3 regions of the Pararhizobium capsulatum DSM 1112 genome follow, and region 2 is predicted to be linked to each of the others. Evidence: riboswitches for the same ligand, from Rfam matches in the RefSeq annotation. Region 2 holds a riboswitch; each other region holds the start of a gene.
The links. Region 2 has a riboswitch for thiamine pyrophosphate ahead of thiM (hydroxyethylthiazole kinase). Riboswitches for the same ligand answer to the same signal wherever they lie in the genome.
Positions count from the first base shown of each region.

Region 1 (5,174 bases), 2.5 Mb from region 2:
ATATGATCGGCGGCTGTCCCTATATCGATCCCGATCCGACACGGCATGTCGAGCTTATCTTCGATCTGGCCGAAAAACACGATGTCGCCATCGACTTCCATCTCGATTTCGATCTCGATCCGCTCAACACCAATCTTCCGACAGTGATCCGTGAAACCCTTCGCCGAGGCTGGCAGGGCAGGGTTGCCATCGGCCATGTCACCAACCTCTCGGCCATGTCGCCCGACAGGCTTATGGAAATTGCAGCAGGCCTCGTCGAAGCCGGTATTGCATTGACGGTGCTGCCGGCCACGGATCTGTTTCTCAATGGCCGCGAGCATGACCGGCTGGTCCCGCGTGGCGTGGCGCCGGCGCATCTGTTTGCAGCTGATGGTGTCGTCACCTCGGTCGCCACCAACAATGTGCTGAACCCGTTCACGCCCTTCGGCGATGCCTCGCTGATCCGCATGGCCAATCTCTATGCCAATGTGGCACAACTCTCCCGTGACCAGGATCTGGATGCTGTCTTCGGCATGGTCAGCCATTCGGCTGCGCGGCTGATGGGTGCTGACTATGCCGGCATCGAGGTGGGGGGCGAGGCGACGATCGTGCTTCTGGATTGCAAGGGACCACGCGAGGCTGTGCGCGAAATCGCGCCTGTTCTCGCGGGCTGGAAATGTGGTCGCAAGAGTTTCGACAATGGCCGCCCGGTGATTTTCCGGAATGTGGGCGAAAACGGCAAGGAGAACCATCCATGATTACCGATACCGATCTCAAGCATCTGCGCCGCTGCGTTGAACTGGCTGCGGCGGCGGTCGAAGTGGGTGACGAACCCTTCGGCTCCGTCCTTGTCGCGGAAGACGGCTCGATTCTTGCCGAGGACCGCAATCGCATTTCCGGCGGTGACCACACCCGCCACCCGGAATTTGCCCTTGCCCGGTGGGCCGCCGAAAACATGGCCGTGGACGATCGCCCGATAGCGACAGTTTATACCTCTGGTGAGCACTGCCCGATGTGCTCGGCAGCCCATGGCTGGGTCGGCCTCGGGCGGATCGTCTACGCCAGTTCATCCGCACAACTGGGGCAATGGATGACAGAGATGGGCCGCGATCCTTCACCCGTGCGCGGCCTTGCGATAGGCGACGTCATCCGCAATGCGGATGTGGACGGGCCTGTGGCCGAGCTTGCCGAAGAGGTCCGCAAACTGCATCTGAAGTGCCATGGAGCCGGCTGAAAACGGCTTTAAACTCCGTTTCGGCGACTTTTACGGTGGTCGGATTAGCCGGATGCTTCAGCATTTTTTGACAGCCTTGCCCCAAACTCCGCGTCATCCTCAGTCTTGTGTCGAGGATCTGCTGACCTCTCAAAAAACACGCCCTGGCAGATCCTCGGCACGAGGCCGAGGATGACGGAGGGTTTCAGACTTTGTCAGCAGTCTGCGACCGCTGCTCCGTCCTTTCATCCTCCTGCAAGGATCGCATTGACAGACCGGACAAAAGCGGACAGGTTCGCCTCAATTCCGAGGGGGGCATCGAATGATGCTGAGATGGCGGTGAGCCGGACCCTTGAACCTGATCCGGGTCATGCCGGCGTAGGAACGGAAACAGGGGCCGGCAGGCAACCCATTCTCTTCTCCGCTTCACCTGGATCTCCTCTGGAGATCGATCGATGACAGCTATTTCCTTGTCTCGCGACCGGCACACGCCACCCATCGCCCAAAGCCGGATTTTACTGCGCCGTCCGGGCTGACCGGCGATGCGCCTTTCCCATGCTTTTGGCGGAGTCGCCGCGCTGGTTGCCGTCTGGCAACTGGGCGTGATGGCTTTGGCGCCGCCCCATTACATTCTCCCTTCACCGGTGGAGACCACTCAAGCGTTCCTGCACCAGCCGGGCTTCCTGATGCGACACGGCTTCGTCACCCTGTCGGAAATCCTCGTGGGGCTTGCGCTCGGCTCGCTGTTTGGAGTGGCCACGGCCTTTGCGATCGCCGCCTTTCCGCGTGCGGGCCGATTGGTTTGGCCGATGGTCGTGGTGCTGCAGGCGCTGCCGGTCTTCGTGCTGGCACCACTCCTGGTGCTCTGGTTTGGGTTCGGCATGGCGTCGAAGGTGGCGATGACGACGATCATCATCTTCTTTCCCGTAGCCTCCGCCTTCGGAGACGGCCTGCGCCGTACCAACAGCGACATTCTCGACGCCGTTTCGCTGACGCAGGCCAGCCACTGGCAGGCGCTTGTCCGCGTGCGCGCGCCGCTGGCTTTGCCCAGCCTGATTTCCGGCCTGCGGGTCGCTGCCCCCCTGGCACCGCTCGGTGCTGTCGTCGGCGAGTGGGTGGGCGCCTCCGCCGGCCTCGGCTTCGTCATGGTGCAGGCCAATGCCCGCATGCAGACCGACACCGTCTTTGCCGCCATGGCAATCCTCGCCGTTTTCGCTGTTGTCCTCAGGCTGATGGTTGATCGCCTGACCGCCAGCCTCGTGCCTTGGGCACGCGAGGCCGAACCCGCTTGCTTCCCGAAATCATCCCGGAGATCCATCTAAACATGAAACGCATTCTTTTCTGCACCCTTGCTGGCCTGTCCGTCCTCGCCAGTCTACCCATGCCGGCGTCAGCCGCGGACCGGTTGACCGTGCTGCTCGAATGGTTCGTGAACCCCGATCACGCGCCGATGGTGATCGCCGAGCAACGCGGCCTTTTTGCCCGCGAAGGGCTTGAGGTCGAGCTCATTCCACCGGCAGACCCATCCGCCGTGCCGCGGCTCGTCTCGGCGGGACAGGCGGATATCGGCATCCACTACCAGCCCAACCTCTACCTCGATCATGCCGCCGGCCTGCCGCTCGTGCGCTTCGGAACCTTAGTCGAAACGCCACTGAATACGGTGACCGTATTGGCCGATGGGCCGATCAAGAGCCTGAAGGACCTGAAGGGCAAGAAGATCGGCTTTTCCGTTTCCGGTTTCGAGGATGCGATGCTTGCCCGCATGCTTGCTTCGGAGGGGCTGACGAAGGACGATGTGGAACTGATCAACGTCAACTTTTCGCTCTCGCCTTCGCTGATTGCAGGCAATGTCGATGCGACGCTCGGTGGCTTCCGCAATTTCGAACTGACGCAGATGAGGATCGAGGGCCATCAGGGAAGGGCGTTCTTTCCGGAAGAGCATGGTGTGCCGGCCTATGACGAGCTGGTCTTTGTCACACGGAAGGACCTGGCGGATGATGCCCGGTTGCCGCGCTTTCTTCATGCGGTGGAGGATGCGGCGATCTTCATGACCAACCATCCCGACGAGGCCTGGGCGCTGTTCGTCAAGGCCTATCCCGATCTCGACAACGCGCTGAACCGGCAGGCTTTCTTCGATACGTTGCCACGTTTTGCCAAGCGTCCTGCAGCGCTGGATGTTGGGCGGTACGCGCGTTTTGGCGGGTTTTTGCAGGAGATGGGGCTGATCGAGAAGGCGCCGGCTGTGGAGGAGATTGCGGTGCAGGTGGGAAAATAGTCTGCGAAATTTATGGACGCGGCACTCTCCCTCTTTTCCCCAGCGGGGAGAAGGTGGCCCGCAGGGCCGGATGAGGGTGATTGGCTCCGAGTGTGCCGCACCACCCCCCTCATCTGCCCTTCGGGCATCTTCTCCCCGCGGGGGAGAAGAAGAACTCAATCCAGCTGAATTTTCGCGTCCTTGACGACCGGCGTCCATTTGGCGATCTCGGCCTTGACGTGAGCAGCCAGTTCCTCGGGGCTTGAGGCAACGATCGTTGCGCTGAATTCCTTCATGCGTTCGGCGACGGCCGGATCGGCAAGCGTTTTCTTTGCAGATTCATTCAACCGCGCGATCACCTCCGGCGGCGTGCCAGCGGGGGCAAAGAGTGCGTTCCATGTATAGGTTTCGTAGCCCGGAATGCCGGATTCGGCGATGGTCGGGATATCCGGGAACGAGGCGGCACGTTCCTTTGTCGTGACGGCAAGAGCCCTTAGCGTGCCGGATTTGATATGGCCGGAGGATGAGGGCAGGTTGTCGAACATGATCGGTACCTGGTTGCCGATGACGTCGTTCAGTGCCGGGCCGGATCCCTTGTAGGGGATATGCTCCATATCGACGCCGGCCATCGACTTGAACAGCTCGCCCGAGAGGTGAAGCGGCGTGCCGTTGCCGGACGAGGCGTAGCTGTATTTGCCGGGATTTGCCTTCAGCAGCGCAAGCAACTCCTCGACGTTCTTCACTGGCAGTTCCGGGTTGACGACCAGAACGTTGGGCACGACGACAAGGAGCGAGATCGGTGCGAAATCCTTCTCGGCATCATAGGGCGTCGATTTCAGGATCAGCGGGTTCAGCGCATGGGTGGCGACCGTGCCCATCAGGATGGTGTAACCGTCCGGCTCGGCGCGCGCGACATTATCGGCACCGAGATTGCCACCGGCGCCGGCGACGTTCTGGACGATGACCTGCTGGCCCAAGTCTTCCGACATTTTCTGGGCGATGATGCGGGCAACGACGTCGGTGGAACCGCCAGCCGCGAAGGGTACGACCATGGTGATCTGCCGGTCGGGGAAATCGGCCGCGACGGCTGCTCCCGCAAAGGCAAATGCCGCCGTGAAGGCGGCCCCGGCGGCAAGCACCGCGCGGCGTGTGATGTTCGATAGTGTCATTCTCATCTCCTCCTTGATTGAATCTAGATCGGGCGACGTATCCTCTGCCGCCCGATCCCATAGTTCCGGGTTCAATCCTCTTCCTGGAAAACCTCCTCGCGCTTGGCCTTGATCGAGGGCAGGAAGACGACGACGAGCACGGCAAACGCCAGAACCAGCAGGACGGCGCTGATTGGCCGGGTCACGAAGGTAGTCGGATCACCACGCGAGAGGATCATGGCGCGGCGCAGATTTTCCTCAAGCAAGGGTCCAAGTACGAAGCCCAGAAGCAAGGGCGCCGGCTCGCAGCGCAGCTTCGTCAGCAGATAGCCGCCAAGGCCGAAGAAGGCGACGGCATAGAGGTCGTAGACGTTGGAGTTGACGCTGTAGACCCCGATTGCGCAGAACGCCATGATGATCGGGAACAGCACGTAGTAGGGGATGGTGAGCAGCTTCACCCAGAGCCCGATCAGCGGCAGGTTCAACACCACCAGCATCAGGTTGCCGATCCACATCGAGGCGATGATGCCCCAGAAGAGGGCCGGCTGTTCGGCGGCGACATTCGGGCCGGGCACGATGC
Region 1 covers NZ_JAUSVF010000001.1:3,290,338-3,295,511, reverse strand. The annotation lists gene QO002_RS15940 (amidohydrolase family protein) at 1-737, shown strand, start outside; gene QO002_RS15935 (nucleoside deaminase) at 734-1,213, shown strand; TPP riboswitch at 1,492-1,594, shown strand; gene QO002_RS15930 (ABC transporter permease) at 1,735-2,514, shown strand; gene QO002_RS15925 (ABC transporter substrate-binding protein) at 2,517-3,467, shown strand; gene QO002_RS15920 (Bug family tripartite tricarboxylate transporter substrate binding protein) at 3,623-4,615, opposite strand; gene QO002_RS15915 (tripartite tricarboxylate transporter permease) at 4,687-5,174, opposite strand, start outside.
Region 1: linked by a shared signal. The riboswitch ahead of QO002_RS15930 (ABC transporter permease) and the one ahead of thiM (hydroxyethylthiazole kinase) in region 2 are both predicted to bind thiamine pyrophosphate.

Region 2 (5,174 bases):
CAGCTTGGTCTTCCGGGCGTGGATCCGGTAGCGGAAGCAGCCCAGGTGACACAGGATGAAATCGATGATGTCACCGGCGTCATCCCGATCCCCGGCGCCATCGATTTCGTCAAAAACCTGCCCGCCGAGCGTTGGGCGATCGTTACCTCCTCGCCCATAAAGCTCGCCAAGGTCCGCATGGCTGCTGCCGGCCTGCCAGAGCCGAAATTCATCGTGACGGCGGAAGATGTTTCCCGCGGAAAGCCAAGTCCGGAATGCTATCTGCTCGGCGCAAAGCGCGTCGGCTTCGATCCGACAGAATGCCTGGTGTTCGAAGATGTGGCTGCCGGTGTTCTGGCCGGTGAAGCCGCTGGTTCGGATGTCATGGTCATTACCACGACCCACACCCATCCGCTCGAAACCTCCCATCCCGGCATCAACGGCTACCACGGCATCGTGGCCGCCACGGATGAGAATGGTAATCTGTATCTTACTGATAACCGGTGACAGATCGCGATCAGTCCTTCCAGAGATGATGAAAATGCTGCACCGGCCCATGGCCGGAGCCGACGGAAAGATCGGCTGCGGCGGCGATAGCACCCAGCAGATAGTCTTTAGCAGTCTCGGTGGCGGTGCCAACGTCCGCACCCTTGGCAAGCTCGGCGGCAAGTGCGCTTGAAAGCGTGCAGCCGGTGCCATGGGTGTTTGCCGTCGCAATACGTGCACCCTCGAACCAGCGGACACCGCGCGTCGTCACAAGCACATCCGGGCTGTCGCCCTCATCAAGATGGCCGCCCTTGACCAGCACGGCCTTCGGGCCGCGGGCGAGAAGCCGGCTTGCCTGCGCCGCCATGCCGTCACGATCATCAGCGGGCTCCTCGCCGAGTAGAGCGGCTGCTTCCGGCAGATTGGGCGTAACGAGCGTCGCCAGCGGCAGTAGCCGGCGGCAAAGCACCTCCACGGCATCCGGCGCCAGCAGCGGCGCACCGCCCTTGGCAATCATCACAGGGTCGAGCACGATGGGGATATCGCGGTGCGCGACTAGAACGTCGGCCACGGCTTGCGCAATGCCGGCATTGGCGATCATGCCGATCTTCACCGCATCGACCCGGACATCGGCGAAGACGGCAGCGATCTGCTGTGCCACGAAATCGGGCGGCACGGCCTGCACACCGGTCACTCCTTGCGTGTTCTGCGCCGTCAGTGCCGTCAGCGCCGCCATACCGTAGACGCCACGGGCGGCAAAGGTCTTGAGATCAGCCTGAATACCGGCGCCTCCGGAGGGATCGGAGCCGGCGATGGAGAGAACATTGCAGATCATCGGCGAGCCTCCTTGATCAGGATGGCAAGCGCACGGGCGGCCTCACGCGGATCGGGCGTGCCGCAGATAGCTGAGACGACTGCAAGGCCATCGGCGCCGGCGTCGAGAACGGCCTTGACATGGCTGCCTTTAAGCCCGCCGATGGCGACGGAGGGCACCGGGCTCGCCGCGACAAGAGCAGCAAGACCATCGAAACCAACGGGCTGTTTGTGATCCGGCTTCGTCGCCGTCGCAAAGACGGGCCCGACACCGACATAATCGACGATGCCGGGATCTAGCCTCCGGGTGGCTTCCAGCGTCTCCACGGAAACGCCGAGTATCATCTTCTTGCCGATCTGCTTGCGTGCAAGTGCGGGGTCGCCATCATCCTGCCCGATATGCAGCCCATCCGCGCCGATCCGGCAAGCTGCCTCGATATCGTCATTGACGATCAATAACGCGCCGGTGCCTGCCAGCGCCCGTTTCAGCGTCAAGCCAGTCTCGACAAGCCGCTCGGTACCGCCGGTCTTGTCACGCAGCTGTACGATCGTCGTACCGCCTTCGACGGCTGCCCGCGCCGTCTCCACCATGCCATAGCCGGCGCAGAGGTCGGGATCGAGAACCAGATAGAGCGAGAGGTCGAAGCGCTTCATGCCGTCGTTACCGTGGCATCGAGCGCGGCCGGATCGAGGGCTGCAAGCGCATCGAGGAAGCGCCACTGGAACGAGCCCGGTCCTTCCGCGAGCTTCGCAGCCTCGGTCCCGGCCGCAGCAAAGGTAGCAAGCGCGGCAATCGTCGCATCGAACGGCGCATCCGGGCGCACTGCCACGAAGGCGCCGACAAGGCAGGTGAGTGAGCATCCGAGAGCGGTAATCTTCGGCATGAGCGCCGAGCCGCCATGGATATGCGCAGACCGTAAGCCATCCGTTACGAAATCTACCTCTCCTGTCACGGCAACCACAGCCCTATGCTGGCGTGCAAGCAGGATGGCCGATTGCTCGGCAAACTCGACCGAATCCCCGCTATCCACGCCTTTCCCGGCACCTGTGCCGCCGGCAAGGGCGATAATCTCGGAAGCATTGGCGCGAATGATCGCCGGCTTCAAACCCATGAGGCTGCGTGTCGCATCCCGTCGGAAGCCGGTGGCGTAATGCGCAACCGGATCGAGCGCCCAGGGCTTGCCCGCAGCATTGGCAGCTTTCGCGGCCGCCTCCATGCCGGCAATCCACTGCGTCGACAGTGTGCCGATATTGATTGTGAGCGCACCGGCGATGCCGGCAAACTCGCCGGCCTCCTCTGGGGCATGCACCATGGCGGGCGAAGCGCCGGCGGCCAGCATGACATTGGCGGCGATGTTCATCGCCACGTAATTGGTGATGCACTGGACGAGCGGGGCGCGCGCGCGCATCTGCGTTAAAAACCGGCTTGCGGGAATGGTGTTCGTCATCTCGGCCCCTTTCGACGGGGGCGGACGTCGGGCGGGCCACGAGGCTGCGGCAGGCCCGAAACGACTCCCTCCGCCAGCATGATCTGGTTCAGGTTCAAAGGGTGCTTCTCAGCCCGGCTTTCGCCAGACGCCCCTGTCTTTCACCTCTTTTGTGCCAGAGATGGGTAAGCCTGTCACGCGGAAATTTCGAAGTCGAATGCCATAAACAATGAAACAGTCCAAAAGGACGGTTTCATTGTTTCAAATCTAAATAGGCCGAAATCAGGCCGCCTTGGCGACGTGATATTCCTTGATGGCGACCATCTTGATTGCCGGGAAACGCTCCGCCTCGTAACGCAGCGAAAAGCTGTCCTGCGCCAGGAAAACCGGGTCGCCATCCAGATCGCGGGCGATATCGCCGCGCTTGACGGTGAGGAATTTTTCAAGCTCCGCCGGCTGGTCGGACGAGATCCAGCGGCAGACTGAAAAGCGGGCCATATCGAAGGAAACCGGCAGCCCATATTCCGATTGCAGCCGCTCCTTCAGGACGTCGAGTTGCAGCGCGCCGACGACGCCGACGATGGCCGGCGAGCCATCTTCGGGCTGGAACAGCTGCACAACGCCTTCCTCGGCCATCTGCTGCAGCGCTTCCTTCAGTTTCTTCGCTTTCATCGCATCTTCCAGCCGCACGCGGCGCAGGATTTCCGGCGAGAAGTTCGGCACGCCCTGGAACACCAGCGCCTCGCCTTCGGTCAGCGTATCACCGATCCTGAGCGTCCCGTGGTTTGGGATGCCGACGACATCGCCGGCATAGGCGGTATCGGCCAGTTGGCGTTGCGAGGCAAAGAAGAACTGCGGCGCAGTGAGGCCGAGCTGCTTGCCGGTGCGCGCCAGTCGCGCTTTCATGCCGCGCTCCAGCTTGCCCGAGCAGATGCGGGCAAAGGCGATACGGTCGCGGTGGTTGGGGTCCATGTTCGCCTGGATCTTGAAGACAAAGGCGGTCATGCGGTCTTCCGCGGCATGCACGGTGCGGATGTCGGCCACCTGATCGCGCGGCGGCGGCGCAAAATCGCCCAGCGCATTGATGAGATCGCGAACGCCGAAATTCCTGAGCGCCGAGCCGAAGAACACCGGCGTCATATGGCCTTCGAGAAACGCCTGACGATCGAACGGACGGCAGGCCTCGATGGCCAGTTCCGTTTCGTCGATGAAGGCCTGGCGTTCATTTTCGGGCAGCCGGCCAGCCACGGCCTGGGGGCCGTTGACCTTGGTCGGGGTAATCTCGGTATCCGAGCCACGCACGGTGTTTTCAGCGATATTATAGGAGCCGCAGAAGGTCTTGGAGCGGCCGATCGGCCAGGTGATCGGCGCCGTGTCGAGTGCCAGCTTCTCTTCCACCTCGTCGAGGATCTCGAAGGGATCGCGGCTTTCCCGGTCCATCTTGTTGATGAAGGTGAGGATCGGGATGTCGCGCATGCGGCAGACTTCGAACAGCTTCAGCGTCCGCGGCTCGATGCCCTTGGCGGCGTCGATGACCATGACGGCCGCATCGACAGCCGTCAGCGTGCGATAGGTGTCGTCCGCGAAGTCTTCGTGGCCGGGCGTATCGAGGATGTTGAAGACGTTGCCGTCATATTCGAAGGTCATCACCGAAGTGACGACCGAGATGCCGCGCTCGCGTTCGATCTTCATCCAGTCCGAGCGGGTCTGGATACGGTCCTTCTTGGCCTTGACTTCGCCTGCGAGCTGGATCGCGCCGCCGAACAGCAGCAGCTTTTCGGTGAGCGTGGTCTTGCCGGCATCGGGGTGGGCGATAATCGCGAAGGTACGGCGGCGGGAAACCGCCTCTGCAAGGCTTTCGGCCATAATCATGAATCCTGTGAATTGCGGGCTATCTAGCCATTCCGGGGCGAGATTGCAATTGACCTTGGGTCCGCGGGGGCAAAGTAATGCCGCATGACCTTGCACGCTGAAACCCGCCCGATGCTGAAACTCGTTCGCCTTGCCCATGGCGACGGGCTGGACCTGCCGTCTTATGAAACGACGGGTGCCGCAGGCATGGACCTGCGCGCGGCTGTCGCAGCCGATGCGACACTTACCCTGCAGCCCGGCGAACGCGCGCTGGTTCCGACCGGTTTCATCTTCGAAATCCCTGATGGTTACGAGGCGCAAATCCGCCCACGCTCCGGTCTTGCCTTCAAGCACGGCATCACCTGCCTCAACAGCCCCGGCACCATCGACAGCGACTATCGCGGCGAAGTGAAGGCGCTGCTGATCAATCACGGAACGGAACCCTTCATCGTCGAGCGCGGCATGCGCATCGCCCAGATTGTGATCGCGCCCGTCACGCAGGTTGCGGTCTGCGAGGCGGCCGAGACGAGCGAAACCCTGCGCGGTGCAGGCGGCTTCGGCTCCACCGGCGTCTGAATGCCGGGCGCGGAAGGGCTTACCTACCGCGAGGATTACTTC
Region 2 covers NZ_JAUSVF010000001.1:775,100-780,273, forward strand. The annotation lists gene QO002_RS03615 (HAD family hydrolase) at 1-486, shown strand, start outside; gene thiD (bifunctional hydroxymethylpyrimidine kinase/phosphomethylpyrimidine kinase) at 497-1,300, opposite strand; gene thiE (thiamine phosphate synthase) at 1,297-1,932, opposite strand; gene thiM (hydroxyethylthiazole kinase) at 1,929-2,726, opposite strand; TPP riboswitch at 2,775-2,871, opposite strand; gene QO002_RS03635 (peptide chain release factor 3) at 2,988-4,571, opposite strand; gene dut (dUTP diphosphatase) at 4,662-5,132, shown strand; gene QO002_RS03645 (GNAT family N-acetyltransferase) at 5,133-5,174, shown strand, end outside.

Region 3 (5,174 bases), 680 kb from region 2:
TCCGAGCAGCCGGTCGGTGGCGGCAAGAGGCCCGCCCATGAGTATCGTGAAAGCCTGATCGGTCATGGCGCAAGGCCATAGCGCGAAGTGATTATCAGGGGAAGGGGCGGCGGCGCGATTCGAGGCCTATTCGGCCGCTTCAATGCCGGCGCTCTGCCGAGCCTCGTAAGCCTTCTCGAAGGAAGCCGTGAACCGATCGAACAGATGGGAAAAGATTTCAATCTCCTCTTCGGACCAGTCGGCAACGATGTCGGCGATGATCGCCTGCTTGACGCGGTGCATCTCGGCCACGAGCCGGGCACCTATCTCTGTCACGACGAGCACGATGCGGCGCGCATCCGCCTGCGATGCTTCACGGCGCAGCACGCCGCGCGTTACCATCTCCGATACGATCCGGCTCGCGCGGGAAGGATCGATGCGCAGCTTCTCGGCGATGATCCCAACGGTGACTTCCTGGCCGTCATCGGCGCGCCTCACCACGTCGAGTACGTCGACATGAGATATCTCCAGCCCCGGGGCAACGGAGTCGAGCGCCAGCCGCGCGATGACGCGCCGCCCGATCAGCATGCGCATACGGGTCAGCGCGCCGCTGATACGGTCACGATCGGTCTGGGGGTCCCGGGTGGCTTCAAGTCTGTCCATGCGTGACAATAGCAGCTTCGTGCCGCCCCTTCCAAGTTCAATATGCCGCGTTCATAAATATGCGTTTGACATTTATATGCTATTAGCACATAAAATCGCCGCAACGTCAAACAGGATATTTTCCATGGACATGCACGTCGCGCCCGCGCCGCTCGTCGAGAGCAAGGCGCTCCGGCTCACGCTTTTTCTTTTCCTGATGTCGGCGATGTTCATGGCGACGCTCGATAACCAGATCGTCTCCACCGCACTGCCTACCATTGTCGGCGAATTCGGCCAGATGGAGCGTTTCGGCTGGGTGGGCTCGGCCTATCTGCTGGCCACCTGCGCAGTGATGCCGCTCTACGGCAAGCTGGGGGATCTCTTCGGCCGCAAATACGTGATGCTGTCGGCGATCCTGATCTTCACGGTCGGCTCGATCGCCTGCGGTTTTGCCGTTTCGATGAACACGCTGATCGCCGCTCGCGTTCTCCAAGGGTTGGGCGGTGGCGGCATCATGGTGTCGATCTTCGCGATCAATGCCGATCTGTTCGAGCCGCGCGAACGTGCCCGCTACCAGAGTTATTCGAGCTTGGTCCTGATGGCGTCCGGCGCCATCGGCCCCGTGCTCGGCGGCGCTATGAGCGATCTGTTCGGCTGGCGCTCGATCTTTCTCGTCAATATCCCGATCGGTGTGCTGGTGATCGCTGGCCTGATGGTCTTCCTGCCCTATCGCCGCCCGACGCGGGTGCCGAAGATCGATTATGCGGGCGCATTGCTGCTTGCCGGTGCGATCACCAGTGTCGTGCTGCTGGCTGACGGTTCGGAGCTTTTCGGATCGCTGCTCTCGACGGGCGGCCTTGCCGTCATTGCGTTCGGTCTGCTGTGTGCTGTTGCCTGGGTGATCGTCGAGCGGCGTGCGCCGGAACCGGTGGTGCCGCTGCCGTTGTTTGCCAATTCGACCTTCAGCCTGTTTCTGATCATTTCGCTGGCAAGCGGCGCGATCGGCATCGGGCTTGTCAATTATTTTGCCCTTTTCCTGCAGACTACGACGGGGCTCACGCCTTCGCTTGCCGGCCTGATGTTCGTGATGCTGACCGGCGGCATCGTTTGCGGATCGATCTCGGCGGGCCGGATGATTTCGAAGACCGGCCGCTACAAGCCGTTCGCTATCGCTAGCCCCGGAATCGCCATCCTGTCATTGCTACTGATGAGCCAGGTGCAGCCGGGTACATCGATCTTCCTGATCGGCGCGATCATGGGCCTGCACGGCATTGGTATCGGTCTCGGCCAGCAGGTGCCGGTGCTCGGCGTACAGAATAGCGCCCCGAAGCGCGATGTCGGGGCGGCAACGGGCTCCGTGACATTGGCACGCATGGGTGGCGCTTCGATCGGTATTTCCATCTACGGGGCGACGAATGCCGCGGGTTTGGCGCGTCAGGATTTTGCCATTCCCGGCCTCGAGTCGATCGAGAAGATGACGCCGCAGATACTTGCCGCCTTGCCGGAGGCATCGCGCCAGATGGTTGCCGACTATTACACACAGGCCTTCCATCCGCTCTTTGTGACAGCAGCCATCATTGCGCTGACAGGCCTTGTCTGCGCCATCTGCCTGAAGTCGGTTCACCTGCCCCAGAAGGTTGCCGCCTGACAAAGCTACCCGAACGCGGCTCTTGCCAAGGGCCGCGCTCGCGTCTAAATCTGCTGTCGCTCTAACGGGGTGCCGCTGTCCTTCCAGGACATCGGCTGAGAGGCTTCGGCCAACCCGCGGAACCTGATCCGGTTTGTACCGGCGGAGGGATTAGACGGCACACTTCAGCGCCCTATTCCCATTCATAATCGAAGAGGAGGCGCTGATGCGCAGAATTCTGTTTTCCCTGATGGCGGCCGCAGCCGTATTTTCGTTCTCGGCCGCTTCGGCTGCCGACCAGACGCTCACCGTCTATACCTATGAGAGCTTCACCAGCGAATGGGGCCCCGGGGCCAAGGTGGCGGAAGCCTTCGAGAAAACCTGCGCCTGCAAGGTCGATTATGTCAGCGTTGCCGATGGGGTCGAACTTCTCACGCGCCTGAAGCTCGAAGGCGCCTCGTCCAAGGCCGACATCGTGCTCGGCCTCGACACCAACCTGATTACCGAAGCGAAGGCCACCGGTTATTTTGCGCCACACGGTCTCGACGGTTCGGCTGCGAAGGTGCCTGGCGGCTTCAGCGACGATGTCTTCGTACCCTATGACTATGCCCACTTCGCGGTCATCTACGACACCGAGACGGTGAAGAACCCGCCGAAGAGCCTGAAGGAGCTGGTGGAAGGCGATCCGAACGAAAAGATCGTCATCGAGGATCCTCGCACGTCCACGCCCGGTCTCGGCCTGCTGCTCTGGGTAAAGTCGGTCTATGGCAATGAGGCCGCTGCCGCCTGGGCGAAGCTCAAGGGCCGCGTGCTGACTGTCACGCCCGGCTGGTCGGAGGCCTATGGCCTCTTCACCAAAGGCGAAGCACCGATGGTCTTCTCCTACACGACCTCGCCCGCCTATCACGTGATCGCGGAAAATACCGAGCGCTATCAGGCAGCCGCCTTCTCCGAAGGTCACTATATCCAGATCGAAGTGGCGGGCATGACCAAGAGTGCTCATGATCCGGAGCTTGCAAAATCCTTCCTCGCCTTCATGACAGGACCGGATTTCCAGTCGATCATTCCGACCACCAACTGGATGATGCCGGTCGCCGCCGGCAAGGAACCGTTGCCTGATGCTTTCAGCAAGCTCGTTTCACCGAAAAAGACCTTTCTGATGTCGCCGGATGAGGTCGCGGCAAACCGCAAGGCCTGGATCGACGAATGGCTGTCGGCCATGAGCCAGAACTGAGCCACTCATGGCGCTGCCTGAACGACGGATAACGCTTGCTGTCGGGGTCTCGATCCTCGGCGGCATCGCATTGTTCGTCGGTCTGGCGGCTTATGCGCTCCTGACCGTTGATATAGGTGGCAGCTCCGACCGGGTTATTTTCGACGCCTATGTCTGGCGCGTGACACGCTTCACGCTGCTGCAGGCTTTGCTATCCACTGCATTGTCGATCCTGTTTGCCATCCCTCTGGCGCTGGCGCTGTTTCGCCAGTCCACCTTTCCGGGACGCATCTGGATCGTGCGGCTGTTGGCTTTGCCGCTCGGTCTCCCGGCTCTGGTGGCCGCTCTTGGCCTGATCGGCGTGTGGGGGCGTCAAGGCGTCGTGAACTCGCTTCTGGCAGACATCGGTCTCGCACAGCCGCTCAGCATTTATGGTCTGGCCGGTATATTGATCGCCCATGTCTTCTTCAACCTGCCGCTCGCGGCCCGGCTGATGCTTGCCGGGCTCGAGCGGTTGCCGGGTGAATATTGGCTGATCGGTGTCAATCTCGGCATGCGGCGGTTCCATCTCTTCCGCTTCATCGAATGGCCGGTCATTCGCGGTCTCATCCCGGGCATCGCTGGTCTCATCTTCATGCTGTGCGCGACGAGCTTCACGCTTGTTCTGACGCTCGGAGGCGGCCCTGCTGCAAGTACGATCGAAGTGGCGATCTATCAGGCCTTGCGCTTCGACTTCGATCCGCCGCGGGTGATTGCGCTTAGCCTGCTGCAAATCGCGATGACCGGTCTTTTGCTGGTGATTGCGCGGCTATTGACGCCGCGGGTGGCGGAATCGGTGACCCTTGGCCGCAGTGCTCGGCGCTTCGACGGTCGCGATGTTGCCGGACGCCTTGTGGATGGCTTCGGCATCGCGATCTGTACAGGCTTCGTTGCCCTGCCGCTGGCCGCAGTCGTTGTCTCAGGTCTGCAATCCGACCTTCTGAGGTTAGCGACAGATCCGGTTGTCCAACGCGCTGTTGTGACGAGCACCACGATCGCTCTTGCGTCGGCGCTGCTTTGTGTTGCCGGCACACTCTCCATGGTTTTCGCGCGCCAGACTGCCCTTCGACCGAGACGGCCTGGACGGGGGGCTCGCAGTCTTGCCGCCGGCATCGCTGGCGGCTCCTCGCTCATCCTGCTGGTACCACCTGTTGTTTTGGGTGCAGGCTGGTTTCTGTTGCTGCGCCCTTTCGGAGACGTAGCGCGTTTCGCGCCGCTGATCGTGATCGTCATCAATGCCTTGATGGCCCTTCCGTTCGCCTACCGCATCCTCGATCCGGCAATCTCCAGCCACCGTGCCCGCACCGAGGTTCTGTCGGAGAGCCTCGGCCTGCAGTTTTTCAACCGGCTGCACCTGGTCGATTGGCCGGGGTTGCGGCGGCCGATCCTGATGGCGCTTTCTTTCGCCTGTGCGCTGTCGCTGGGCGACCTCGGCGCCGTCGCGCTGTTCGGATCGCAGGATATGGTGACGTTGCCCTATCTGCTCTACAGCCGCATGGGCAGCTACCGGACAATGGATGCTGCGGGGCTTGCGCTCCTGCTCGGGTTCGTTTGCCTCATTCTGACGATTGCGGGAACGCCGGTAGAGGGGCAATCGGAGCGCGTTGATGACCGTTGAGAACGACAATCCAGCCATTTTTCTGGACAGCGTCCGGGTGGATTTCGGCAAGACAC
Region 3 covers NZ_JAUSVF010000001.1:97,336-102,509, reverse strand. The annotation lists gene QO002_RS00480 (thiamine diphosphokinase) at 1-66, opposite strand, end outside; gene QO002_RS00475 (MarR family winged helix-turn-helix transcriptional regulator) at 127-642, opposite strand; gene QO002_RS00470 (MDR family MFS transporter) at 767-2,269, shown strand; TPP riboswitch at 2,325-2,436, shown strand; gene thiB (thiamine ABC transporter substrate binding subunit) at 2,475-3,482, shown strand; gene thiP (thiamine/thiamine pyrophosphate ABC transporter permease ThiP) at 3,490-5,118, shown strand; gene thiQ (thiamine ABC transporter ATP-binding protein) at 5,108-5,174, shown strand, end outside.
Region 3: linked by a shared signal. The riboswitch ahead of thiB (thiamine ABC transporter substrate binding subunit) and the one ahead of thiM (hydroxyethylthiazole kinase) in region 2 are both predicted to bind thiamine pyrophosphate.